2 regions of the Ruminococcus sp. RTP21358st1_G6_RTP21358_211008 genome follow, and region 1 is predicted to be linked to the other one. Evidence: predicted binding sites of a transcription regulator. Region 1 holds the regulator's gene; the other holds the start of a gene.
The links. The regulator NrdR, encoded in region 1, represses ribonucleotide reductase genes. The targets are predictions, from matches to a motif close to CACNANATNTNGTG.

Region 1 (5,581 bases):
GAGAACGACTGGAAACGTGCTTACAACGAGATTAATGAATTCGAGAAGGAACTGTCCGACTGGGGTGCCGTGATTATCAAATTCTGGGTCCAGATCGACAAAGACACCCAGCTGGCCCGCTTCACCGACCGTCAGAACAATCCTGAAAAACAGTGGAAGATCACCGACGAAGACTGGCGCAACCGCGAAAAATGGGATGCTTATGAATGTGCTGTAGATGAAATGCTTGCCAAGACAAGCACCACCTATGCACCATGGCATATCCTGGAATCTGTAGACAAGAAGTATGCGAGAATTAAAGCTCTTAAGATTGTAATAAAAGAATTGGAAAAGGCATTAGAGCGTACTTGAAAAATCATTCCCGCAATCTGCACGCCCCACTTTGCGGTATATTTTGCCCGAATTCGGTTGCCGTAGCCCGCTACGGCGCCCTCATCCGGACAAAATCTCCCACAAATTGTGACGCACATCTTGCAGAAGGCCTTTTTCAAACGTATTCTGGAATAGAAGCATAATAAGCAAAATCGCTGGCCAACAACCAGCGATTTTGCAATATATTCATGCAGCAGATCATGTAAGGGGCGGATTTCGTGATGCCGGGATCCATGATTTCCGTCACGCTCTCAGATAATTCCGCATGGTTTTAAGTGCATTCTTTTCCAACCGGCTGACCTGTGCCTGGGAAATTCCGATTTCCTGGGCTACCTCCATCTGGGTTTTGCCCTCGTAAAAACGCAGATCAATAATATGCCGTTCCCGCTTATTCAGCCGGTTTATAGCTTCCCGGAGGGACAGATTTTCCACCCAGGTCTCCTCCTTGTTTTTTTTATCGCTGATCTGGTCCATCACATAAAGCGTATCCCCGCCTTCCGTATAAACCGGTTCAAAAAGCGACACCGGATTCTGTATCGCATCCATAGCATATACGATCATCTCTTTATTTATCCCTATTTCGCTGGCAATTTCCGCAATGGTAGGCTCCCTCAGATTTGTTTTCATATAAGTTTCTTTTGCATAGATAGCACGATAAGCAATATCCCGCAGCGACCGGCTCACCCGGATACTGTTATTGTCACGAAGATACCTTCGTATCTCTCCAATGATCATAGGCACTGCATAAGTGGAAAATTTTACATTCAATGTAGTGTCAAAATTATCAATTGCTTTTATAAGTCCAATGCAGCCAATCTGAAAAAGATCGTCCATATTTTCGCTGCTGTTGGAAAAACGCTTGATCACGCTGAGAACCAGCCTCAGATTTCCTTTGATATAAAGTTCCCTGGCTTCTTCATCACCCTCCTTGATCCTGCGAAAAAGCTCTTCTTTTTCTTCTGCCTTCAGTACCGGAAGCTTCGATGTATTGACTCCGCAAATTTCAACTTTGTTAAGTGCCATTATTTGAATCCTCCTTTTGTGCATCGCGAAGCGTGCTGCTGAGAACGAAGTGAACAGTAACAATGATTCTCACGTGGGAGGATAAATATTCTTTTTTCGGGAAAATATAAAAATTATTGCCCCTTGACAATTGGGAAAATAGAATTAAGCCTTTTTACAGCAATACTTTTCATCAATTTCTACCAGGATAATGTCATCTCCGATCTGCCGGATACAATTCCATGGAATTATATATTCACTTCCGGCTCCCCAGAAACAAAAGCAGAAACTGCCAGGTCCGGGAACCACAAGGGCGGTAATACATCCGGTTTCACAGTTAAATTCCACATCCACCGGACAGCCAAGTGTACGGCAGGTACAGATATTGATCACTTCTTTTTGCTTTAATTCGCAAATACGCATGAAAAGCACCTGTTTTTTATGATATTATGCAAAAAGTCTGAAAATATGTATGGAGTTTATTGACATACTTTCTATGATTAAAGTATAATAAGAAATAGGTAATTCAGTCCGTTTTATGTTACTGAGCGAACAGAAAAGAGGAAAGTCTGCTGCCCAGATTGTATGGCAGAAGGGGAGACATGAGGAAGGGGAAATAAATACATGAGATGTCCATACTGTAATCAGGATAATACAAGAGTAGTAGATTCAAGACCAGTGGAAGAGACCAATTCCATAAGACGCAGAAGACTGTGCGATTCCTGTGGAAGAAGATTTACCACTTATGAGAATGTGGAGACAATCCCGTTAACCGTAATCAAGAAGAATCTGAACCGTGAGCAGTACGACCGCAATAAACTGATCAACGGTGTCCGCCGCGCCTGCTACAAACGTCCCATTGCCAGCGATAAGCTGGAAACCATGATCGATGCCATAGAAGGCGACATCTTCAATGCCGAAGATAAAGAAATCTCCAGCACGAAAATCGGAGAAATCGTGATGAGCCATTTAAAAGATCTGGATTCGGTGGCGTATGTGCGATTCGCTTCTGTGTATCGGGAGTTTAAAGATGTCAGTACCTTTATGGATGAATTAAAGAAATTTTTAAATTAGAAAAATCCTCGCCAGAGAGCGGGGATTTTTTCTGTATAAACAAGTATTAAATGGAATAAAAAAGACAGGCCGCAGCGGACCTGTCTTTTTGAAACTTCAGATGACAGAGAATCAGCAGATGCCCTGAGCTTTCATAGCATCTACAACTTTCTCAAATCCGGCGATGTTAGCACCGGCAACATAGTTGTCTTTCATACCATAACGCTTAGCAGCGTCATCAGCTTTGTGGAAGATGTCTACCATGATTCCATGAAGCTTCGCATCAACTTCCTCTGCTGTCCAGGAAAGTCTCATGGAGTTCTGGCTCATCTCAAGAGCAGAAGTAGCAACACCACCAGCGTTAGCTGCTTTACCAGGCATGAACAGAACACCGTTCTCCTGGAGATAAGTTGTAGCATCAAGAGTAGTAGGCATGTTCGCACCCTCAACTACATATTTGCAGCCGTTTGCAACAAGTGTCTTAGCACCATCAAGAGCAAGCTCGTTCTGGGTAGCACATGGAAGGTATACATCACATTTGATGTTCCAGATTCCGGTACCTTCTGTGTAAGAAGCACCCTCAACACGGTCTGCGTACTCTTTGATACGTCCACGTTTTACTTCTTTGATATCTTTCACAATGTCAAGCTTGATTCCTTCTGGATCATAAATATATCCGTTGGAGTCACACATAGCAACAACCTTGCCGCCAAGCTGCTGAGCTTTCTCTACAGCATAGATTGCAACGTTTCCGGATCCTGTTACGATGAATGTCTTTCCATCAATAGAATCGTTATGTGCTTTCATGATCTCGTCAAGCATATAAACAACACCATATCCGGTAGCCTGTGTACGGATCAGAGATCCGCCGTAGGTAAGTCCTTTACCTGTGAGAACACCCTCGTATAATCCGCGGATTCTCTTGTACTGTCCGAATAAATAACCGATCTCACGTCCGCCTACACCGATATCACCTGCCGGAACATCAGTGTCAGCACCGATATATTTGGAAAGCTCTGTCATGAAGCTCTGGCAGAATGCCATAACCTCTCTGTCAGATTTGCCTTTCGGGTCAAAGTTGGAACCACCTTTACCACCACCGATTGGAAGTCCGGTAAGGGAGTTCTTAAATGTCTGCTCAAATCCAAGGAATTTTAAGATACCCTGGTTTACTGACGGATGGAAACGAAGACCACCCTTATAAGGTCCGATAGCGCTGTTAAACTGTACACGATATCCCTTGTTTACCTGAACAACGCCCTTGTCATCTACCCACGGAACGCGGAAGGAAATGATTCTTTCCGGCTCTACAAGGCGCTCCAGAAGGGACATGCTGCGGTATTCTTCTTCATTTTTGTCAATTACGACCTTCAGGGAATCCAGAACTTCCTTTACTGCCTGGTGAAATTCAGGCTCACCTGGATTCTGTGCTACGACTCTTTCGTATACTTCTTCTGTGTAAGACATTGTAATTCCTCCTCATCCAGATAGGTGTAAAATTTTTTAACGACGCTATTATACACTAAAGTGCTAAAAATGAAAAGAGTTTTTTTCATATTTCCAAAAATTTCATTAAGGCTTGCGAAAATGAGCCAAATATGAGATGATAGATAGCAAGAAATACATTATGCCGGAGCAGGAAAAAGACAGATATGCCGGACATAAGTAGTAAGATGAGGAGTGAAATAAATGAAAACATTCGAGAAGTCCAGTAAACTGGATAACGTACTTTATGATGTGCGAGGACCGGTAGTGGATGAAGCGGCCAGAATGGAAGAGGATGGAATGGAGATTCTGAAGCTGAATATCGGCAATCCATATCCATTTGGATTTTCTGCACCGCAGGAAGTAATTCTGGACATGCTGAGCAATATTCGTACCTCTCAGGGATATTCCGATTCCAAAGGAATCTTTTCTGCAAGAAAGGCCATTATGCAGTATGCCCAGCTTCGAGGAATTCCCGGGGTTACCATGAGTGATATTTATACAGGTAATGGTGTCAGTGAGCTGATCAATCTCTGCATGCAGGCACTTCTGGATAACGGGGATGAGATTCTGATCCCTGCACCGGATTATCCTTTGTGGACAGCTACTGCGACTCTGGCAGGTGGAAATGTAGTTCATTATATTTGTGATGAGCAGTCTGAATGGTATCCGGACATTGATGATATTAAGAGCAAGATCACAGACAAGACCAAAGCGATTGTTATCATTAATCCGAATAACCCTACAGGAGCAGTTTATCCTAAGGAGATCCTGGAGCAGATCGTGCAGATCGCAAGAGAGCACGAGCTGATCATTTTTTCAGATGAGATATACGACCGTCTGATCATGGATGGCTATAAGCATACTTCTATTGCATCCCTTGCACCAGACGTATTCTGCGTTACTTTTTCCGGACTTTCCAAGTCCCATATGATCGCTGGTTTCCGTATTGGATGGATGATCTTAAGTGGTGCCAAGAATAAGGCGAAGGGGTATATTGAAGGTATTAACATGCTTTCCTCCATGCGTCTTTGCTCCAATGTTCCGGCCCAGTCCATTGTACAGACTGCACTTGGCGGATACCAGAGTGTAAATGAGTACATTCAGCCAGGCGGAAGAGTTTATGAGCAGAGAGATTTTATCTACAAGGCACTCAATGACATTCCGGGAATCACAGCCGTAAAGCCCAAGGCTGCGTTCTATATTTTTCCGAAGATCGATACAGAGAAATTCAATATTCACAATGACGAGCAGTTTGCTCTTGATTTCTTACATGAGAAACAGGTGCTTCTGGTGCCGGGCAAGGGCTTTAACTGGAATTGTCCTGACCACTTCCGTGTAGTATATCTGCCGAATGTGCGTCAGCTGGAGAAGGCTATGGACAAGCTGAGGGATTTCTTGTCCACCTATAAACAGCGATAAAAAGATAATAAAACAATGGCAGTCACAGATTATCCATTTACAATGCCGGAGCAGAAGCATCCGCTTCTGACTCTGACAGCATTAATAATTGAGGGAGGAACGGATTATCGGACGGATTAAAAAGAAAGGAGTTTATTTGAATGGCAGGATTTAAGATGAAAGTAACACCGGAAATAGAGAACCTGACGGAGGTTTGCAAGGAGCATTCCAGCCTGGATCTGTCTCTTTATCAGAAGTATGATGTTAA
Region 2 (5,581 bases), on a different contig from region 1:
TGCTATGTACTATAACAAAGACATCCTTGATGCAGCAGGCGTAGAAGTTCCTACTACATGGGATGAACTGAAAGCTGCATGTGAAGCTCTTAAGGCTTATGACGACAGCATTTATCCATGGGGTATCGATATGACTACTGACGAAGGTCAGGCAGCATTCGCATACTACACCTGGAACAACGGCGGCGGATTTGTTGACGATGAAGGTAACTGGACACTGAACAGTGAGCAGAACGTTGAAGCAATCCAGTACGCAATCGATCTTGTAAATTCCGGTTACACAAACACCGATCCTGCTAACGATACCCGTTATGATCTGCAGGATATGTTCGGCGCTGGCAAAGTAGCTATGCTCATCGCACCGAACAGCTTACCTACCTACATTGCTACAGGCGGAAATGAAGTAAACTACGGCGTTGCTTCCATTCCTTCCAATACAGGCGAGTCTGTATCTGCAGGTGTTATGGACCGCTTCATGTGCTTCGATAACGACTACTCAGATGATGAGAAGGCTGCTATCTCCACATTCTTTGATTATTTCTATGATGATGCCCGTTATACAGAGTGGGTTGACATGGAGGGATTCCTTCCGGCAACAAAGACCGGCGGCGAGGCTCTCGCAGCAGCTAACGAAGATATGGCAAGCTGGATTGATATCTTAGACAGCTGTAAATTCTATCCAACAGCGAAAGCAGAATGGGCAGATGTAAAACAGGGCGTTATCAACGTAGAGCAGAATGCTCTTCTTGGCGGCGACGTTCAGGAATTACTGGATGACCTTCAGGCAGAAATCGCAGGCTGATCTTAATCCACTGTTTTTCCCATTACGAGGAAGATAATGGGCCGGACTTACAGGTCCGGTCCATTTTTAAGTTTGCGTAGCAAACGCCGCTTCTTGTGCTTGTCAGCGCAGCGTCAACGTTATTTTTATAAAAAGAGAGGTATCCCTGTGAAGAAAAAATTCAAAAAAGTGGAACCATATATATGGATCCTGCCAAGTGTCCTTCTCATGGCAATTTTCATCCTGGTTCCTATTATCTTTGTATTCCGTATGGCCTTAAGCGACGTCAGCAAAGCTGGTCTGATCAAAGGCTTCGCCGGATTGGAAAATTTCCGCAAGGTAACAAGCAGCCCTGTTTTTGCCATGGTGCTGAAAAACACCCTTGTGTGGACCGTTGCTGTAGTCGGCATCTCCACACTCCTTGGATTTATCCTTGCGATCCTCCTCAACAATGAATTTAAAGGCCGTAAGCTTGCACGTGCCGTTGTTGTTTTCCCATGGGCTACAACCCTGATCGTTCAGGCGAGCATCTGGAAATTCATCATCGACACAGATTATGGTACCTTAAATACACTGTTGATGAAGCTTGGTATTATTGACCACGCTGTGAACTGGACTCCTACTGCCGGTGCTTATTTCGCCTGGGAAATTGCCTGCGGTATTTTTGTTACCATTCCATTTGTAACCTTTACCGTACTTTCCGGTCTGCAGAGTATTGATGCCAGCTATTATGAGGCAGCAGCCGTAGACGGAGCCAGCTACTGGCAGAAAATGTTCCAGATCACCATCCCGCTGGTACGTCCGAATCTTACCATCAGTACCATCCTGAACATTATCTACGTATTTAACTCTTTTCCGATCATATGGACCATAACCAAGGGTGACCCTGCCAACCGTACCGACACCCTGGTTACCTATCTGTACAAACTGGCCTTCTACAACGGCAAACAGGGACAGGCAGCAGCCGTATCTGTTATCGGCTTCCTGATCCTTCTTTTCTGCGCCAGCCTGTACATGGTTTCCGTACTGAAGAAAGGAGACGAATAATATGGCAAACACCAATGCTTCAGTTAAGAAAAAAAATACCAGAAACACAGTTTTGCGTGTATTGCTCTATGTAGTGATTATCGCCATCTGTCTGATAACTTTATACCCATATTTTGTAACTGTATGTACTGCTCTCAAAAGCCGTGCGGAAATCTTTTCCATGAATGGAACTATTTTCCCAGTTGAGGCCATCTGGTCCAACTTCACAGACGTATGGAAGCTGGCTCCCATGAGCAATTACATGATGAACTCCATTGTGATCGCAGGAGGCTCCACTCTTCTGGCTATGGTCTGCGGTATTCCAGCTGCTTATGCCCTGTCCAGAATGAAATTCAAAGGCCAGACTGCTTTTCTGGGATTTGTTATTGTCTCCCAGATGTTCGCACCGGTTGTACTTCTCATCGGTATCTACAAGGTTATGATGGCGTTCCATCTTACCAACAGCATTATCGGCTTGATCTTTATCAACGCAGCATTTAACCAGGCATTTGCTATCTGGCTGCTCCGCGGTACTTTCCTGAGCATCTCCCCTGAGATGGAGCAGGCTGCCACTATTGACGGCTGTAACCGCGTACATGCCCTTTTAAGGATCCTTCTGCCTGTTGCTGCACCTGGTATCGTTACAGCGCTTATTTTCGTATTTATCAACGCCTGGAACGAATATACAGTGGCACTGACACTGATCTCTACCGATACCTTCAAGCCTCTCACCGTTGGTATCAACATTTTCAACGGTTATAATATGATCGAGTGGCAGTATCTGTTTGCTGCTTCCCTCTATGCAATCGTTCCAGTTGTAATTCTGTTCGTCGGAATCGAAAAAAATCTGGTTGGAGGACTCACTTCTGGTGGTGTCAAGGGTTGATTTTTATTTTTTTCCAAGTATAATAGAGAAAGATGCGGACGCGAGAAAGGGTTGCCCAGGGCAGCCCTTTGTTCATGCCCCGTAACTATTCAGAAGGCAGTATTCCGCCAGGTGTTTTTGTGAACATTGTTCACAGCTGCGGCGCGAAATCATACAAAGCATGTTACTGGTCATCCAGTAACTGTTTTATTGTGTACGGTAAAATTTCACATACGGAATAACCCCGATGATTCCGCACATTTCAGGAACTCTATACAGGAGATCACCGAATGATTCTTCTGTCCTGCTGACGAAAATTCAGCACATTTCACAGATTTTTAAAATCAATGGTTTTGACCTTGACTTTTCTGTAGAATACTGTAATATTGATAGTGCACAACATCTAGTATGTAATTAAAGATTTAAACACAATATATGGAGGGATTTGAAAGAATGAGTACCGAGGTCAATGCAAACGTCATTAAACGAAATGGCGTGGAAGTTATTTTTGATAAGGCGAAGATCATCAACGCCGTTGAAAAAGCGAATGAGGAGGTTTCCAAGCTTCACAGGCTGAGTCATTACCAGATCACAGCGCTTGCTGATATGATTGCCACCCGTGCCCTTGAATCCTCCCACGCTGTCAATGTGGAAGATATTCAGGATATGGTAGAGACCGGCATTATGGAGATGCGCGGTTATGAAGTTGCACAGAAGTATGTGCGCTATCGCTACAAGAGAGAGCTTACCCGCAAGTCCAATACCACAGACGACAGCATCCTTGCTCTTCTTGACCAGATTAATGAGAATGCCAAGCAGGAGAACTCCAATAAGAACCCTACTATTAACTCTACCCAGCGTGATTACATGGCAGGCGAGGTCAGCAAGGATCTGACCATGCGTGTTCTACTTCCTGAGGAGATCGTAAAGGCTCACGACGAGGGAATCATTCATTTCCATGATTCCGATTACTACGCACAGCGTGAGCACAACTGTGACCTGATCAATCTGCAGGATATGCTCCAGAATGGCACGGTTATCAGCCAGACACTAATTGAGAAGCCTCACAGCTTCTTTACCGCATGTAACGTTACCACACAGATCGTTGCACAGGTAGCCAGCAATCAGTACGGCGGACAGTCTTTCTCTCTCGCCCATCTGGCTCCTTTTGTAGACATCAGCCGCCAGAAGATCCGCAACAAGGTAATCGAGGAACGTAAGGCCTGTGGTGAGCCTCTTGATGATGAGATCATCCAGAAGGTATCGGAACGCAGACTGAAGGATGAGATCCAGAGTGGTATCCAGACGATCCAGTACCAGCTGATCACTCTTATGACCTGCAACGGACAGGCACCATTTGTAACGATTTTCATGTATCTCGATGAAGTTCCAGAGGGACGCACCCGTGATGACCTTGCACTGATCATCGAGGAAGTTATGAAGCAGCGTATGCAGGGTGTTAAGAACGAGCGTGGTGCGTGGATCACACCTGCATTCCCGAAGCTGATCTACGTGCTGGATGAGGATAATATCCACGAGGATTCCAAATACTGGTACCTCACAGAGCTTGCAGCGAAATGTACTGCCAAGCGTATGGTTCCGGATTACATCTCAGCCAAGATCATGCGCCAGTTAAAAAATGGCAATGTTTACACCTGCATGGGATGCCGTTCTTTCCTTACCGTTGAGGAGAAGCAGAAGAACCCGGACGGTTCTTACAAGTTCTACGGCCGTTTTAACCAGGGTGTTGTTACCATTAACCTTGTAGATGTAGCCTGCTCCTCAGACGGCGATTTTGATAAATTCTGGGAGATTCTGGAGGAGCGCCTGGAGCTTTGCCACAGAGCACTCCGCTGCAGACATGAGCGTCTTCTTGGCACAGTTTCCGATGTTGCCCCGATCCTGTGGCAGTATGGTGCTCTTGCACGGCTTAAGAAGGGTGAGACCATTGACAAGCTTCTTTATGACGGCTATTCTACGATCTCACTTGGATATGCAGGTCTCCATGAGATGTGCATGAGAATGTACGGAAAGCCTCATACAGACCCTGAGGTTCGTCCGTTTGCGCTGAAGGTTATGCAGCGCCTTAATGACAAATGTGCCCAGTGGAAGGCAGCTGAGAACATCAGCTACTCTGTATATGGCACTCCGATGGAATCCACCACATACAAGTTTTCCAAATGTCTTCAGAAGCGTTTTGGCATCATTCCAGGAGTTACGGATAAGAATTATATTACAAACAGCTATCACGTTCACGTTACTGAGGAGATTGACGCATTCTCCAAGCTGAAATTCGAATCTGAATTCCAGAAGCTTTCTCCAGGAGGAGCCATCAGCTACGTGGAAGTTCCGAATATGAAGCAGAATATCCCGGCAGTTCTCTCTGTTATGAAGTTTATCTATGATAACATCATGTATGCAGAGCTGAATACCAAGAGTGATTTCTGTGATGTCTGCGGATATGACGGAGAGATCCAGATCAAAGAAGACGAGAACGGCAAGCTGATCTGGGAATGCCCGAACTGCGGTAACCGCAATCAGGACAAGATGAGCGTTGCCAGAAGAACCTGCGGATACATCGGTACCCAGTTCTGGAACCAGGGACGTACCCAGGAGATCAAGGATCGTGTATTACATCTGTAACAAGTAATGGTTCCCGGGTTTTCTACGTTTACAGAACCTTATATAACGTTACCACTGAACAATAACACTCCGGACAGTTTTCTGAATTTCATAATTTTGATTTCTGTCCGGATTTTTTTTGCATAATGGTATTTTACTATGAAAGTCCTGAATCTTGTTTGAAAAAGGCTTTCTGCAAGATGTGTGCATTTGATTATCAGGCACAGGAGGAAAAGAGGAATCAGTTATGAACTACGGAAACATTAAATCCTACGACATTGCAGACG

Region 2: a site for NrdR is predicted at 3,068-3,081, ahead of nrdD (anaerobic ribonucleoside-triphosphate reductase). Genes of this name have one in related genera too.

What each region holds. Positions count from the first base shown of each region.
Region 1 covers NZ_JBDGDM010000061.1:12,316-17,896, reverse strand. The annotation lists gene pap (polyphosphate:AMP phosphotransferase) at 1-351, shown strand, start outside; partial or broken gene AB5Z12_RS18290 (DUF6783 domain-containing protein) at 381-431, opposite strand; partial or broken gene AB5Z12_RS18285 (DUF6783 domain-containing protein) at 408-515, shown strand; gene sigG (RNA polymerase sporulation sigma factor SigG) at 616-1,395, opposite strand; gene AB5Z12_RS18275 (PRC-barrel domain-containing protein) at 1,540-1,797, opposite strand; gene nrdR (transcriptional regulator NrdR) at 1,999-2,448, shown strand; gene gdhA (NADP-specific glutamate dehydrogenase) at 2,560-3,894, opposite strand; gene AB5Z12_RS18260 (aminotransferase class I/II-fold pyridoxal phosphate-dependent enzyme) at 4,117-5,334, shown strand; gene AB5Z12_RS18255 (citrate/2-methylcitrate synthase) at 5,475-5,581, shown strand, end outside.
Region 2 covers NZ_JBDGDM010000002.1:80,643-86,223, forward strand. The annotation lists gene AB5Z12_RS01195 (ABC transporter substrate-binding protein) at 1-802, shown strand, start outside; gene AB5Z12_RS01200 (carbohydrate ABC transporter permease) at 950-1,828, shown strand; gene AB5Z12_RS01205 (carbohydrate ABC transporter permease) at 1,830-2,693, shown strand; gene nrdD (anaerobic ribonucleoside-triphosphate reductase) at 3,126-5,315, shown strand; gene nrdG (anaerobic ribonucleoside-triphosphate reductase activating protein) at 5,542-5,581, shown strand, end outside.